3 regions of the Glutamicibacter sp. V16R2B1 genome follow, and region 3 is predicted to be linked to each of the others. Evidence: predicted binding sites of a transcription regulator. Region 3 holds the regulator's gene; each other region holds the start of a gene.

What was found. Region 3 encodes LexA, which represses DNA repair genes until DNA is damaged. Its sites were predicted from a motif close to TCGAACANNTGTTCGA; they were not measured.
Region 1: a site for LexA is predicted at 3,892-3,907, ahead of umuD (translesion error-prone DNA polymerase V autoproteolytic subunit). Genes of this name have one in related genera too.
Region 2: a site for LexA is predicted at 2,579-2,594, ahead of FDN03_RS02905 (HNH endonuclease signature motif containing protein). Genes of this name have one in related genera too.

What each region holds. Positions count from the first base shown of each region.
Region 1 covers NZ_VATX01000009.1:153,723-159,134, forward strand. Annotated here, with positions in the region: gene FDN03_RS06290 (S8 family serine peptidase) at 1-735, shown strand, start outside; gene FDN03_RS06295 (glycoside hydrolase family 3 N-terminal domain-containing protein) at 830-2,098, opposite strand; gene FDN03_RS06300 (Y-family DNA polymerase) at 2,147-3,472, opposite strand; gene umuD (translesion error-prone DNA polymerase V autoproteolytic subunit) at 3,462-3,878, opposite strand; gene FDN03_RS06310 (NAD(P)H-binding protein) at 4,032-4,880, shown strand; gene FDN03_RS06315 (FAD-dependent oxidoreductase) at 5,033-5,412, opposite strand, start outside.
Region 2 covers NZ_VATX01000005.1:127,884-133,295, forward strand. Annotated here, with positions in the region: gene FDN03_RS02880 (RNA methyltransferase) at 1-230, shown strand, start outside; gene FDN03_RS02885 (type B 50S ribosomal protein L31) at 362-619, shown strand; gene FDN03_RS02890 (lipoate--protein ligase family protein) at 790-1,899, shown strand; gene FDN03_RS02895 (hypothetical protein) at 1,899-2,219, shown strand; gene FDN03_RS02900 (hypothetical protein) at 2,216-2,545, shown strand; gene FDN03_RS02905 (HNH endonuclease signature motif containing protein) at 2,655-4,343, shown strand; gene pepN (aminopeptidase N) at 4,423-5,412, opposite strand, start outside.
Region 3 covers NZ_VATX01000006.1:5,144-10,555, forward strand. Annotated here, with positions in the region: gene FDN03_RS03890 (NADPH:quinone reductase) at 1-701, opposite strand, end outside; gene FDN03_RS03895 (glycoside hydrolase family 76 protein) at 843-1,916, shown strand; gene FDN03_RS03900 (NUDIX domain-containing protein) at 1,913-2,386, shown strand; gene lexA (transcriptional repressor LexA) at 2,513-3,232, opposite strand; gene FDN03_RS03910 (LysM peptidoglycan-binding domain-containing protein) at 3,493-3,849, shown strand; gene FDN03_RS03915 (histidinol-phosphate transaminase) at 3,923-5,047, shown strand; gene hisB (imidazoleglycerol-phosphate dehydratase HisB) at 5,060-5,412, shown strand, end outside.

The DNA.
Region 1 (5,412 bases), on a different contig from region 3:
GAGGGCAAGCGCCTGGAGTCGATCCCCGTGGCCAGCGCCATGGACCTGCAGTACGTGGGCGCCTCCACCACTGCACCGCGCACCGGGGTGGCCGATGGGCTGCTGAACATCGGCATCTCCACCTGGGACAACTGGGCGAACCTGGCCGGCGCCACCGAACTGGACGTCGAATTCGACACCAACGGGGACGGCAAGGCCGACTACGTCTCGTTCACCACCCAGCTCGATGACATCGACCTGGACCTGGTGGCGACCTTCGATTCGAAGACCGGGGCCCAGGTTGACCTGCAGCCGCTGAACGGCGTGCTGGGAGACGTGGACACCAACACCTTCGACACGAACGTGGCGATCCTGCCGGTGGCCCTCAGCTCGCTGGGCCTGGATGAGTCCAGCAGCAAGATCTCCTACCGCGTGCAGTCCTACTCCTGGTACCACACGGATGACCAGGGCGCCCTGGTTCCGGTGGACACCACGAAGTGGATCGACTTCAACGTCGCCAGCCCGCAGCTGGACTTCGGCGCCACCGGCACCCTGTTCACCGACCTGAAGGGCAACCACATCCCGGTCAGCGTCGAGAACGTGAAGAAGGAGTCCAAGGCGCTGCTGCTGCACCTGCACAACGGCACCGGAAAGCTCGGTGAGAAGAAGAACAAGCACAAGCCGCAGAACGATGGTGATCGCGCCGAGGTGCTCACCGTGGTCGACGGACACAAGTCGGGACACCACAAGAACTAGCCGGCACGATCCGGCAGGACTTGTTCCGTCCTGAGGTACCGAGCCCCGGTCGTGCTCCCAGCAGATGCTGGGGGCACGACCGGGGCTCTTGCACTTACTCCTGCGCCCGCAGGTGCTCGGTGACCACCAGGGTGGCCGCCTGGCGCACGGTGTCGGCGAAGGCCCCGTCCTTGGCAGCGCGGGCAGCAATCGCCTGCACCATCTGCACCGCCTCATCGGCCTGCACGCACAGGGCCAAGGTGCCGCCGGCGGCAATGAACTTCACCGCCCGCTGCCCCAGCGCGGTCTCGGACACGGCCGCTGCGTCGCACAGGTCATCGGAGATCACCAGGCCCTCATAGCCCAGCTGGTCGCGCAGCAGCTCATCGATGATCGCCCGGGAGAACGGGGCCGGGTTCTTGGCGTCGAGCTTGGAGTAGCTGGCGTTGGAGATCATCACCCAGGCCAGGTCCTGTTCAATGCCGCGCACGAAGGGCTGCAGGTATGGGTCCTGGGCGTCGGTGACGGTGTCCACCACGCGTTCGGTGGTGTCGGTGTTGCCCTTCACCCTTCCCAGGCCCGGGAAGTGCTTGATCACCGGCTGCACCCCGGCATCATCCAGCGCCTGGTTCACTTCGCCCACCGCATCCCACACGGTGTCCGGGTCGTAACCGAAATTCCGCTGCCACTGCCCGATGGGGGCGTTGCCGGCCCCCAGCGATTTGGGAACCGTGTCGGCCACCGGCGCCAGGTTCACGTTCACCCCGGCCTCACTGAGCTGCCGGCCCAGCTGCCCGGTGGACTGGGCCAGACGCTTGGCCGACCAGCCGCCCTGGGTCAGCGCGCTGGGCAGGTTGGTGAAGCCCGAGCCCTGCAGCACCCGCACCGAACCGCCCTCCTGGTCGGTGGCGATCCACGGCTCCAGCTGGCCGGGCACGTTCGGTGCCACGGCCTTGCGGATCTGCTTCACCTGGCCGGCGGTCTGCTGCAGCGACAACTGCGAGCGCCCGCGCAGGAACACGCTGGCAATCCCCGCGTCCGCCAGCTGGTCCAGTTCCTGCTGCGTGGCACCGGTGGCCGGCACCCCGGCCATCACCAGCAGTCCGGCCTGCTGCTGCACCTCCAGGTCCCGCACCAGTTCACTGGCCCGCTGCGCCTCCGGATCCTGCGGGGAGGCGGTGGGCGTCGGGGAGGCGGTGGGGCTCTGCGACGCCGTGGGGGACGCCGGTGCGGAGGCACTGCCGCTGGGGGCGGGGCTGGAAGAGCCGGGGGCCGGGGTCGGGGCGGGGTCGGGCTGCGGGGCCCCGCCGGAACATCCGCTCAGCGCCAACGCCAGGACGCAGGACAGGGCCAGGGACTGTGGTGCACGCCGGGGAAACCTCATGCTCTCATTGTGGCACCCCGCCGGGCCCCCGCCGCGCGGCAACCGGATTCAGGCCCGGACCGTGGGCAGCTCATCCCAGTTCGTGGTGAAGCGCGGGGACATGTGCTCGCGGCGCATCGCCCAGTCCGGGTCCCCGGCCAGTCCGCTGCGTCCCAGCCCGATCGCCTTGCTGCCAAAACGCTCGGTCACCTGTTGCACCATCTGGCTCAGTGTTTCCCCGCTGTCCCCGGCGCCCTGCGGTGCCGGTGCCGCGTCCTGCCACTGCAGGTCCAGCTGGGTGGCCTCGGGCTGGTCGCTCAGCCCGGAGAGGATCACCCCGCCACGCACATACTCCGTGCCGGGCTCCATCAGCCCCTCCATCGCCTGCACCGCCAGCCGGGTAATCAGGATCGGGTCCCGTGTCGCCTGCGGCAGGCGCACCTGGGTGGAGGGGAAGGAGGCCGGGCCTGCGGCAAAGCGGCTGGTTCCGGCCATCACCGTCAGCAGTGCGGCGTAGCGCCCCTCCCGCGCCAGGCGCGCCGCGGCCTTTTGGGCGTAGAAGCTCATCACCTCGCGCATCTGCTCCCGGCTGGTCACCGGGTGGGCGAAGGAACGGGTGAACATCACCTGCCCCTTGTCGGCACGCTCCTCCACCGGGCCGATGCAGCGGGTGCCGCCCAGTTCAAAAACGGTGCGCTGCAGCACGACGGAGAACCTCTTGCGGATCAGCTGCGGGTCCGCGCCCGCCAGGTCGGCGATGCTCACGATGCCCATCCCGGCCAGTTTCCTGCCGGTTTTGCGTCCCACACCCCACACCTCGGTGACCGGCACCAGGGACTTGATCCGCGCCACCACCTCCGGGTCCATCAACTGCTCCACGCAGACCCCCTGCAGTCCGGGGTTCTTCTTCGCCACATGGTTGGCGAACTTGGCCAGCGTCTTGGTGGCGGCCACCCCCACGCAGACCGGCACCCCCACCGAACGCTGCAGGGCCGCCCTAATCTGCGCGGCCGTGCGCTGCACCTGCTGCAGGGACCCGGTCAGCCCCAGGAAGGACTCGTCGATGGAATACACCTCCTGCCAGGTTCCGAAGCGGGCCAGCACCTCCATGACCCGGGCCGAGAGGTCCCCGTACAGTTCGTAGTTGCTCGAGCGCACCGCCAGCCCGTGGCTGCGCTGCAGGTCGCGGACCTGGAAGTAGGGTTGGCCGGTGGTGATGCCCAGGGCCTTGGCCTCGGCGGAGCGGGCCACCACGCACCCGTCGTTGTTGGACAGCACCACCACCGGCCGGTTGCGCAGGGTGGGATCAAAAACCCGTTCGCAGGAAACGTAGAAGTTGTTCACGTCCACCAGGGCGATGTGCTCGCCGGCCTGTGCGGATGGGTCAGCGGACATAATGCAGGCACCTGGTCACGACGCCGAATACCTCGACCTCGTCATGCTCACCCAGCCACTGCGGCTGGGCCGACTCGTCGCTGAGCAGCCCGACCCGGCCCCGCTCCACCTGCCAGCGGCGCACCAGCATCTGCTCATTGAGGCTCAGCACCACCACGCTGCCGTGCTGGACCGAGCGGGAGCGGTCCACGATGATTTCATCCCCGTCATGGATCCCTGCGGAGACCATCGCCCCTCCGGCGACCCGCATGATGAATGTGGAGACGCGGTCGGTAATCAGCAGCCGGTTCAGGTCCAGCCCGCCGTCGAAGTAATCGCGCGCCGGTGAGGGGAACCCCATGGCCTGCACCGCGCCGACCGGCCCGCTGCTGCTGGCCTCGGGGACCAGCGGATCCTTCGCAGCCATCGCCCACCACTTTTCGTACACATATTCGAACACTGTGATTCTAGCAAGGAAACACGCCGCAGTGTCTATGCTGTAAGCAGGCAGGATTTGCGCACCACGGCCGTCGGCCGGCGCACCTGCCAAGATTGCACCCGGGGGAAGAGAGCCGCATTCGTGAAGGTACTACTGATCAGCTGCGGGGACGTGGGCACGGAGGCCGGTTTCCGCTTCCAGGCCCGCGGAGCCCATGTCACCGCCTGGCGGCGCAATCCGCAGAAGCTGCCGCCAACCTTTCACGGGCAGCAGGTGGATGTGGCCAGCGGGCAGCTGCCGCCAATCGACCCGGACACCGAGGTCGCGCTGTTCACCCCGGTCCCGGCCAGCCGCGACGCCGCAGGCTACGAGCACAGCTATCTGCAGGCGGCCCGGCACCTGGTCACCGCCCTGCAGCAACAGGCCCCCGCGCTGCGCAGGCTGTTCTACATTTCCTCCACGGCGGTGAACGCCGGCAACGACGGGCAGTGGGTCACCGAGCAACACCCCAAGGAGCCGCGGCGGGAAACGGCCAAGGTCCTGGCCTGCACCGAGGACTACCTGCTGGATTCAGCCCTGCCGGTCACGATCCTGCGCGCCTCGGGCATCTACGGACCGGGGCGCACCCGGCTGATTGACTCCCTGCGCGAGGGCAAGGCCCGCCTGCCGCGAAGCTCGCAGTGGACCAACCGGGTCCACCGCGACGATCTGGCCAAGGCAGTGGTGCACCTGGCGCACTTTGGCTCCGATATCGACGAGCTCTACCTGGCCACCGACAACGAGCCGGCGCAGCTGGCCGAGGTCTACGAGCACCTGGCCGGCCTATTGGGCACCACGCCGCCACCCGCCAGCGAGGAGGCCCCCGGCAGTGGGGCCGACCGCCGGCTGAGCAACGCACGCTTGCGCGCCACCGGCTGGGAGCCGACCTTCCCGAATTACCGGGAAGGGTACCGGGCCATCCTGCGCGGCTCCGGTCGCCGGCACCACTGACCGCGCAACACCTTGAAGGTTCCCGGCCCCGGCGTTCCGGGGCGGCCCGAACCTCGGGGCCGGGCTCTTAAACGGCCTCGCGGCCGGATCCCCCAAGGTGAGGCTCCGGCCGCGAGGCAGAATGCGTGTTGGTCTTCGACCGATTACTGGTCTTAGAAGCCCTTGCGCAACGGGTTGAAGTGACGGGCCACTGCGGGCACCGACTGGCCGGTGATCTGCGAGGCCAGGATCTTGCCGGTCAGCGGCCCCAGGGCCACGCCCCACATGCCGTGTCCGCCACCGACCGAAACGCGCGAGGAGTTGGTCTGCCCGATCAGCGGGAGGCCATCGGCGGTGCAGGGACGCCCGCCAACCCATTCCTCCTGGCGGTTCTCCCAGTTGATGCCGGTGTAGACCGGCTTCGCGGCCGCCACAATTGCCTCGATGCGCTTGGGCTCGAGCTTGTGGTTGGCGTCGCGGAACTCCATGGTGCCGGCGATGCGGAAGCGGTCCCCCAGCGGGGTGCAGGCCACGCGCTGTGCCGGGAAGTAAA
Region 2 (5,412 bases), on a different contig from region 3:
TCCTGGCGATGGAGTTGACCGAGGACGCGACCCCGCTGGATGAGCTGGTGCCGCAGCCGGGGGAGAAGATCGCGATGGTCCTGGGCAACGAGGGCCGCGGGGTGCGTCCCGAAACCCTGCAGGCGGTGGACCAGAGCGTGATCATCCCGATGGCCCGGCAGGTCGCCTCCCTGAATGTGGCCGCCGCCAGCGCCGTCGCGTTCTGGCAATTGTGCCGCGGACCACGCTAGGCGGTTCGCCGAACACGCTCCCGGTGCGATAGGATGGACTGTCTGTGTGCGCACGCGTGCGTGGACACCATTTTTCCGAGTACGTTGCCGCTGGCAAAATCCAGGGGCAGATAACCAAAGGGTATAAAAGCATGAAGGCTGACATCCATCCGAAGTACAACTACGTTGTGTTCAACGACCTCGCATCGGGCGAGAAGTTCCTGACCCGTTCGACCGTTGGCAGCTCCAAGACCATCACCTGGGAGGACGGCAACGAGTACCCGGTCATCGACGTCGAAATCTCGGCCGCTTCGCACCCGTTCTACACCGGCAAGCAGCGCATCATGGACACCGCTGGCCGCGTCGAGCGCTTCAACGCCCGCTTCAAGGGCTTCGGCGGCAAGAAGTAGGCTGCAACGCCCACACCGCTTCAACCACGGCGGGCAGCCCCGGTTTATTACCGGGACTGCCCGCCGCGGCATTTAACGCCCCCACCGGCTTTCCCGCATCCGGCCCGATGTGCCGAACCAGTCGCCGACGGCCACGGAAGAGGGCCCGGCGCAGCGGATAGGATGAAGTCATGACGCAACAAGGGCACGAAACGCAGCACGCAGATTCCACCGAAGCGCTCCAGTACCAGCACCACGGCGAGTACAAGGTCGTGGGCGGCAAGCTGGTCATCGCCGACCTGGACAGCGCCGACGGGGTCATCACCGCCTCCAACATCAACGGGGACTTCTTCCTGGAACCCGACGAGGCGCTGGAGGACCTGAACCGGGCGCTGATCGGGCTGCCCACCGACGCCACGCACTCCACCATCCGCGAGGCCGTGGTCAGCGGACTGCGCGAGGGCACCGAAATGATCGGCTTCGACGCCGAGGCCGTGGCCCGCGTGGTGCGCCGCGCCCTGGGCCACGCCACCACCTGGGCGGACCACGACTGGCAGGTTATCGCCCCCACCACCATCCCGATCACCGAGCAGGTCGCCCTGGATGAGGTGCTCGCCCGCCAGGTCGCCGCCGGCACCCGCCCGCCGACCCTGCGCTTCTGGGACTGGAACGAGGCCGCGGTGGTCATCGGCTCCTTCCAATCCCTGTCCAACGAGGTCGACGCGCAGGCCGCCGCCCACCACGGGGTGAAGGTGGTGCGCCGCATCTCCGGCGGCGGGGCGATGTTCATGGAGGCCGGCAACTGCATCACCTACTCGCTCTACGCCCCCGAATCCCTGGTCGACGGGATGAGCTTCGCCGACTCCTACCCGTACCTGGACCAGTGGGTCATGGACGCGCTGCAGAAGCTGGGCGTCCAGGCCTACTACAAGCCGCTGAATGACATCGCCACCGACCAGGGCAAGATCGGCGGCGCCGCGCAGAAGCGCCTGGCCCGCGGCGGCATGCTGCACCACGTGACCATGAGCTACGACATCGATGCGCAGAAGATGGTCGAGGTGCTGCGCATCGGCCGGGAGAAGATCTCCGACAAGGGCATCACCAGCGCCGTCAAGCGCGTGGACCCGCTCAAGAGCCAAACCCAGCTGGCCCGCGATGAGGTCATCCGCACCATGATGGAGACCTTCACCGGCCACTACCAGGCCACCGAGGCCACCTTGGATGAGGACACCCGCCAAGCCGCACGCGAACTGGCCGCCGCGAAGTTCGCCACCGACGCCTGGACCGCCCGGGTGCCCTAATGCCCACGACCCAGCCCTCCGGTCCGGACGAAACCAACCTGCTGCTGCACGGCAGCGGGGTGGTCCGCCGTCTCGGACTGGGGGAGCGGCCACCCTACCTTGAGGTGGATACCGGTGCATCGGGCTACCGGGTGGTTCCGGGTACCCAGGAGCTCTTTGAGGCGTTGCGCCAGCTGCCGGCCAGCGCCCTGCTCGGCCGCCGTCTGGCCTTCGGCGGCTACCTGCGCCAGGATTCGACGCCGCCACAGGTCACGGCCCTGCAGCTGGGGATCACGCCGCAATTACCCACCGACAATGATCCCGCACCGGAGAAGCCATGATCAGTGACGTGGGCCGGGTGACCGGCTGCCGGGTGCAGGGGCACAACAACATCACCGAACTGCTGCTGCAGGCGCCGGTGCCCGAACCAGATGTCCATCTTGACGCGGTCCGGCACTACGTGCTGCAGTTCTTCACCGATCAGCCCGATGAGCTGGTGGAGCTGTTCGACCAGCTGCGGGGCCTGGATGTCTACTTCCACGGCCACGCCTCGTTCGCCCACGTACCCCAGGCCGGGACCGTTGTTGAAGTAGCGGTCCTGGACTGGGGCCTGACCCCGGCCAGCCTGCTCACATTCCACCAAGCTGCCGCCAGGAGCGGGCAGTAAGCGCCACGAGCCCGACCTGAGCGTCGAACCGACTCGAAAATCTTTTCGAACTTTCCCCATCTGGTTGTGGTCGGGGTCATAGTGTCGGTGGGGGTTGGGATGATGGGGTATGGGCAGAAAAGAGATCTTCGATTCCGGGGATGACGTCCACCGGTTACCGATCCTGCCCAGCGGTTTTCGGGACCACTGGGGCATCGACGGGGTGCTGTATGCCGGGATCGATTACAAGCTTGCGTGCCAGCCCCTGACCTCGGCCGTGACCGATGAGTTACTGGCGGCCGCACCGGGGTCCCCGGTTGAGGTGTTGGAGCGGTTGGGAACGGTGGGGCGGCTGCGTTCGATGCTCGATGCCGTTGAGGCGGTGTTGCTGGCCGAGGGGCTGGAGCTGTCGTATTTGCAGGACCGGCAGAAGGGCATCACTGATCCGCTGCAGTTGGCCAGTATCCAGAAGTACGGGGTGAAGCCGGGCTCGGAGCAGGTGATCCGGCAGAATTTCGTGGCCGAGGCGTCCTTGGCCACCCGCACCACCGAGTACTCGACCAACGCCCGCCTGTTGGTGGCCGAGGGGTTGCGCCAGTTGTGTCCGCGCACCTTGGAGGCGTTGCTGCAGGGGCAGATCACTACCCGCAGCGCGATCACGGTGATTCGTTCCAGTCAGGATCTGCAGCCGGAGCAGGTGGGGCAGTTGGAGCAGAACCTGTTGCCGGTGGCCCGGCGGGATACTGATGCTCAGGTGAGTAAGCGGGCGAAGAAGCTGCGCACCCAGATGCTGCCCGAGGCCCCGGCCACCCGGCGTGAACGCCGGGTGGAGGAGCGCTATGTGCGGTGGTGGGCCGAGCCTGATGGGATGGCCGCGTTGCAGGCGTGCCTGCCGGCGGAGGACATCATGGCGATCATGAAGAACATCACCGCGCACGCCAATGAGCACCGGGAGCCGGATGAGCAGCGCAGCGACGCGCAGCTGCATGCCGATGTTTTCCGGGACGTGCTGATCCAGGGGTGGCCGGAGAGGCCCGGGCCGGGGGTGCGGGTGAAGCTGCACGTGTTGTTGCCGGCCCTGCAGTTGTTGGCCGCCCCGGGGACCGCGTTGGCCGAGTTGCAGGGGTACGGGCCGATTCCGGCAGGGGTGGCGTTGGCGTTGGCCCGGCACGCCCCGTCCTTTGCCCGGGTGCTTACCGATCCGTGGGACGGGGCCCCGATCGATGTGGGCCGTACCCGGTACCGTCCTCCGGCGGCGTTGCAGGAGCTGGTGCAGTTGCGTGATGAGCATTGCCAGTTCCCTGGGTGCCGGCGCCCGGCGGAGCGGTGCGAGATCGATCATGTCAAGGACTGGGCCAAGGGCGGGGCGACCACTCGGGATAACACGAAATTGTTGTGTACCCGGCATCAGATGTTCAAACACGCCCTGCGGTGGCAGAGCCAGTTCCTGCCTGATGGGTCGGTGCGCTGGGAATCCCCGAACGGGTTGGTGCACTTCTCCGATCCGGGCAGCCTGACCACCGTGAATGGCCGCGCGAACTACACGATGAGCGCTCCTTCACGGCAGGCGGTGTATGTGGATGAGAAGCTGCGTGAGGTGTTGGCGTTGCATGAGATACCGCCGGGCACTCCGGGGTATTGGCATGATCCCAGCGACCCGGACCTGACCTCGCAAATCCCCGGGGACCCGCCACCGGGCGCCGGGAACCGGGCACCACCCGGCCCACCGGGCGACGACCTCGACCCGCCGGGCGATGACCCGGAACCGCCGGATGCCACCTTGCCCTGGCATGGCGGGGATGAGCTGGAACCTGGCTAATCCCATCGGTCCGTGATGCGTCTTCGGCCTGTGGCCGCCCCACCCCGGGACGGCCACAGGCTGGCACTAGCCGTTCGCGTTACTTGCTCTCACGCGAAAGCTTCTGGGCATCCAGTGAACGCTGCAGCTCGGCACGCTCCTCGAGCAGGATCCGGCGCAGGGCCCGTGGTGCCTCGGTATTCTTCTCCAGCCATTCGGTGACCGCCTTGAGGGCCGGGTTATCGTCCGGCTCGTCGCTCAACTCCTGGGAGCGGGGGAACAGCCCTCGGATCACCCGGGTGGAGAACTCCATGCTCATGGAATCGAACACCTCGGAGATCTGCGGCCAGTAGCGTTCCTCAAACCCGGCCAGCAGTTCACGCGAACCGATCGTAAAGCCCTCGGCCGTGGCGCTGAGTGCATCATTGGACAACTCGCCGTCTTGGTCACGGGCCTGGAGCACTTCGGCGAAGGCCTGCTCCTTGACTTCGGAAACCGGGCGGGCCGCCAGTGCGGTACGCACCGCGTTCTGGGCGACCGAGGTCGGGTTGGCGTCCAGTGCGGCGCGCATGCGCACCCCGTCGGACTCGTCCAGGCCCCGGGCCGCAGCCAGCGCCTGCCAGCTCAACCACTGCAGCTGCTCATCGACCTTCACCCCGTACTGGTTCGGCTCGGAGGCCAGGAACGCGTCGACAACATCCTCAGCCACCCCGGCGCGGGCCAACCGGGCCAGGGTGCGGGCCGTGGTGGTCTGGTTGTCGCTGCCCGCCTCCAGCTGGGTCAGCCAGCCGGTGAGTGCCCTCGCCGCCTTCTGCCGGGCTTCCTCACGCAGGTGCGGGGCCAGGTAGCGGTTGACCGAGGTGAGCAGCTGGTCCATCAGCACCGCGAACACCCCGGCATCCTCGACGGTCGCCGCATGCTGCAGCAGCGCGGCAACGTAGTCCTGCGCGGCCAGGCGGGCACCGCGCACCGCATCCCACAGCGACGCCCAGCAGGTGGCGCGCGGCAGCGAGGCGTTGAGGCCGCCCAGGTGCTGGAGCAGGTTCTGCTGGGAGCGCTCATCAAATTCGATGATGGCGTAGGTTTCATC
Region 3 (5,412 bases):
GCCAGCGCCGGGATAAGCTGGGCCAGCTGCTGGTGACCCGACGTGTCCCACCAGATCGCGGCACCTTCGGGCACATGGGAGGCCACCGCTTCGATGAGGTCGGGCCGGGCATAGTCCAGCACGGTGTCAGCCCCCAAATCCCTGACCCAGGAATGATCCGCCGGGGCGGCGCTGGCAATCACCCGGGCGCCCCGGGCGCAGGCAAACTGCACGGCTGCACTGCCCACGGCACCGGCCGCCCCACCAATGAACACCGACTGCCCGGCGGCCAGCGGTGCGCTGCGCCCCAGCCCCAGCCACGCGGTGGTCATGGCATGGGACAGCGCCACCACGCCGCGCAAATCCGCCACGTTCTGCGGGAGCGTGAAAAGCCGTGCGGCCGGCACCACGCAGAATTCGGCAAAGGACCCCTGCCGCCTGTCATACCCCAACGAGTTTGACCAGACCCGGTCCCCGACGCTGAACCCGGTGACCGACTCACCCACGGCCTCGACCGTGCCGGCCACATCCCGGCCGATGATGAACGGGGAAGGAAGCTCGGTGGCGTACGCGCCGGAACGCACAAAGGTGTCCACATGGTTCACGCAGGAGAACTCGGCGCGCACCAACACTTCGTCCGGTTGCGGTCTGGGAATCGGAACCTCACGCACCGCAATGGATTCAGCCGGACCGGGAACATCGATAACCGCTGCACGCATCATGTCTCCAGCATGCTCCCGCGGCCGACGCCAAGCCAAGTACGGCGGCAAATGCGCGCGCTGGGCGGGAAACGTAGACTCGTCACAGAACACCGCCGCACCCGGTGGTTGCCCACCGACCCCCGTCAGGTAGAGGAGCAGTGCATGACCCACAGCTGGACCGCGCTGGCCGACAACGCTGCCCGTGATGTCAACGACCGTTTCGGGCACCGGCTCATGGGGCTGCCCGGCACCTGGATCGGAGCGTTGCGGGCACCGGTTCCCACCCCTAACGCGCCGGCAGCCCGTGGGCGCCGGATCCGAGGGGACGCCCCATGGTCTGAATGGCACTACTGGTGGCAGGCCCACTACCTGGACGCGATCGTGGACATGGGGTGTCACTATGTGCGGGCCGGCGCACCCGAGGCAGCCAAGGCCGAGGTGCGCCGCGGGCTGCGGCTGCTGCGCGGGATCAAGATCCGCAACTTCGGGGTGTTCCCGAACTATTTCTTTGATGACATGGCCTGGCTGGCGCTCTCCAGCCACCGGCTGAACGCGCTGTGCCTGGAACTGCACCAGCAACCGGCAAAACTTGCCCAGTCGGCGGTGGACTCGCTGACCCGCCAACTGCGCAGCGGTCAGGATTCGGTGCTTGGCGGTGGTCTGTACTGGTCACGCAAACGCGCGTTCAAGAACGTGCCGGTCAACGGCCCCGCGGCCCTGCACTTCGCCCGCATCGGGGACCGGAAAACCGCTGCCTCGCTGGTCGACTGGATGCGCGAGAAGCTCTTCGACCCCACCCTGGGCCTCTACCTGGATGGGATCTATCTGGTTAACGCCGGACATCGGCTCGAAGGACAGATCTACACCTACAACCAGGGCCCAATCCTTGGGGCCTGGCTGGAGCTCGGGGACGAACGGTACCTGCGCCAGGCCGCCGACCTCATCGACGCGGTGGACCGTGGGCTCACCGTTCCACAGCAGGGGCTGCGCCTGGAACAGGGCGGGGATGGGGGCCTATTCACCGGAATCCTCTGCCGCTACCTGGCGCTGGCCGCTACGGATCACCGACTGCCGCAGCGGGCGCGGCAAACCGCCGCGCGGCTCGTTTCCGATACCGCCGCCACCGTCCTGGACAAGCAGACGGCCCAGCTCTCGGAAGCCGTGCAGCGCTGGAGCATCCTCTCGGCCGCAGCGGTCGTCACGCAGAGCACCGACCTGAAACGAAGGACCTCATGAGCCTTCCACCGCAGGACTTGCCTCCGGCACGCAGCGGACTCATCGCAGTGAGTTACGTGATCTTTCGCCAAGCCGACGCCGTGTTGCTGCAACAGCGGCGAGGCACTGGTTTCCTGGACGGGTACTGGGGCGCTGCCGCCGCCGGGCATCTGGAGAATGGGGAAAGCGCAGTAGCGGCAGCCATTCGAGAAGCCGGCGAGGAGCTGGGTGTACGGGTCCGCGAAGAACATCTTCACCCCCTGACGGTGCTGCAGCGCCCGGCTGCGGTCAAGGAACAGCCCGGCCGCGTCGACTTATTTTTCGAATGCCGCACCTGGCAGGGCACACCCGAGATCCACGAGCCGGACAAAGCCGTGGATCTTCGCTGGTTCAGGCTCGATGACCTGCCAATCCCCGTGGTGCCCCACGAAAAGGTGGTCCTTGAACAACTGCGCCTGCCACTGCCGGCCTTCACCTGCCTCGCTCCCTAGCGGACGTTATCCGGATGAATTGATTCCCGGCTTGGGTGGGAGCGTCGAGCAGAGCCAAAACAAGATCCCGGTGTGCCGCGTTTGGTAACGCGAAACACCGGGACTGTGCCGAAGGTGGCAGGAAGGCTAGAGCGAACGCATCACCGAAACAACTCGGCCCATGATGGTGGCGCTGTCGCCCAGAATCGGTTCGTAGCGCGAGTTCTGCGGAAGCAGCCAGGTGTGGCCATCACGCTGGCGGAAGGTCTTGACGGTGGCTTCCTCATCCAGCAGGGCGGCAACGATGTCGCCGTTGTCGGCGGTCTGCTGACGGCGCACCACCACCCAGTCGCCGTCGCAAATGGCGGCATCCACCATGGAGTCGCCCGAAACCCGCAACATGAACAGCTCACCGTGGCCCACGAGCTGACGCGGCAGGGAGAAGACATCCTCGACGCTCTGCTCAGCCAGGATCGGACCACCGGCGGCAATGCGTCCAACCAGTGGCACCATCGTGGTGTCCGCCGAGGTGCTTAGCTCAATGACCTTGGTCTCATCGGCCGGCTCCGGCTGGGCGGCCGGTTCCTTGGAAGCGGATTCAGACTCGTCGTTCAGCTGCAGCGGAAGCAGAATTTCCATGGCGCGGGGACGGCGCGGGTCACGGCGGATATAGCCGAGCTTCTCCAGCTGACCCAACTGGTGGGTTACCGAGGAGAGGCTGGCCAACCCGACCGAGTCGCCAATCTCACGCATCGAGGGCGGGTAGCCGTTGTTCCCGATGGCCCGCTGGATGGTTTCCAGGATCTTCTTCTGGCGGATGGTCAGCGACCGAGCATTGGCACGCGGAGTGCGTTGTGATGCTGACATGTAATTTCTGCCTTCCCTAACGATTGCGAGTCATGGCCGAGCGGTCAAACTGTCGGTGCTGACTGTTGTGATGTCTTCATGCTCGATTTACTTCGAAATCCTAGTGGATTTCGAAGCCTCTTTCAAAGATTTGTTCGAACTATCTAGACAAGTGTCGCCGAGCTCTGTTAGAAAAGATGTACTAGATCCGAACATATCTTCGAATGAGATGTTCGAACATTAGAAACTCGCATCACGCTCGTCCTGAGAGGAGATCGGCCATGGCCACTACGGCACTGGATAAAGATCAAAGCACCACACGCATGCGAATCCGCCTGACCCGACGCGGCTGGGTTGTGTTGATCGGGGTTCCGGTCTTCCTGCTGGCCCTGGCCGCAACTTTCCTGCTGACCACGTTCTCCAACTCCGTAATGGCCTCCGACCAGGAGCCAGTAGGCGTTGAAACGGTGGAGGTGACCGTCATTCCCGGGGACACCCTGTGGGACTTGGCCAGCGAATACGCGCAAGGCTACAACCAGGAAGATGCCATTCGCTACATCGGCGAAATGAACTCGCTGCATGGCGGCGTGCTGCAGGCCGGACAAACCCTGCAGATTCCGGTCCTGGACCAGCAGTAGCCCACGGTTCATTGTTACCGCCTGGAGCGTCACTGATTCACTGCCAGCGCCCGCCCCAGCTTAGAATTACCGTGTGAAAGACCGCAGTGAACTGTTAAGTCAACTGCCCTTGCGTGAGAATCTCCGCGGGCTCTCTCCCTACGGCGCGCCGCAAATCGACGTGCCCATCCAGTTGAACGTCAACGAAAATACCCATCCACTGCCGCCGGCCGTGGTCGAGGCAATTGCACAAGAAGTGGCCAAGGCCGCCACCACCCTCAACCGCTACCCGGACCGCGAATTCACCGAACTGCGTGAACTGCTCGCCGACTACCTGGGGCATGAACTGCGCGCCGAGAACATCTGGGCGGCGAACGGCTCGAACGAAATCCTGCAGCAAATCCTCCAGGCCTTCGGTGGACCGGGACGCAGCGTCATGAGCTTCGTACCCACGTACTCCATGTACCCGCTGCTGGCCAGCGGCACCGACACCGCCTTCATCGCCGGAACCCGTGCCGCGGACTTCACGCTCAGCGCCGAATCGGCGGCCAGCCAGGTGCGCGAACACCGCCCGAACATCGTGATCCTCTGCTCACCCAACAACCCCACGGGTACCGCCCTGGGGCTGGATGTCATCCAGGCCGTCTACGAGGCGGCCAGCGAGAACAACGCGATCGTGATCGTCGATGAGGCCTACGCCGAGTTCGCGTTGGCCGGCACCAAGTCCGCGCTGGGCCTGCTGCCCGGCCGCCAGCGCCTGATCGTCACCCGGACCATGTCCAAGGCGTTTGCGCTGGCCGGGGCACGCCTTGGCTATCTGGCCGCGGCCCCTGAAGTCAGTGACGCCATCCGGTTGGTGCGCCTGCCCTACCACCTCTCGGCGGTCACCCAGGCCACCGCGATCGCGGCACTGAAAAACGTGGACGCGCTGCTGGCCGAGGTCGAACAGATCAAGACCCAGCGTGACCGGATCGTCACCCGGTTGACCGAACTGGGCCTGCAGCCCTCGGTCAGCGATTCGAACTTCGTGTTCTTCGGCGGGCTGCAGGATCCGGAAGCGATTTGGCAGGGCCTGCTCGAGGCAGGGATCATTGTGCGTAACAACGGGATCCCTGGCACCCTGCGCGTCACCGCCGGCACCGAGGCGGAAACCACCGCCTTCCTCGACCGGCTCAGCGAGCTGCTCGAACCGGCGCACCAGCAAACTGCCAGAAGCTAGCGAAGGAAGAAGATGTCTGCCGAATCCCTGGGCGGCCGCAAAGCCCGCATGGAACGCGTGACCAGCGAATCGTCCGTGTTCGTCGAACTTGACCTGGACGGCACCGGCAAGTCCGAGATCAGCACCTCCGTGCCGTTCTTCGACCACATGCTCACCGCACTGTCCAAGCACTCGCTGATCGACCTGACCGTGCGCGCCACCGGCGACACCCACATCGACGTGCACCACACCGTGGAGGACACCGCCATCACCATTGGCGAGGTGCTGCGCACCGCCCTGGGCAACAAGGCCGGCATCCGCCGGTTCGGCACCGCCTACGCGCCGTTGGACGAGGCCCTGGCCCGCGCCGTCGTGGACATCTCCGG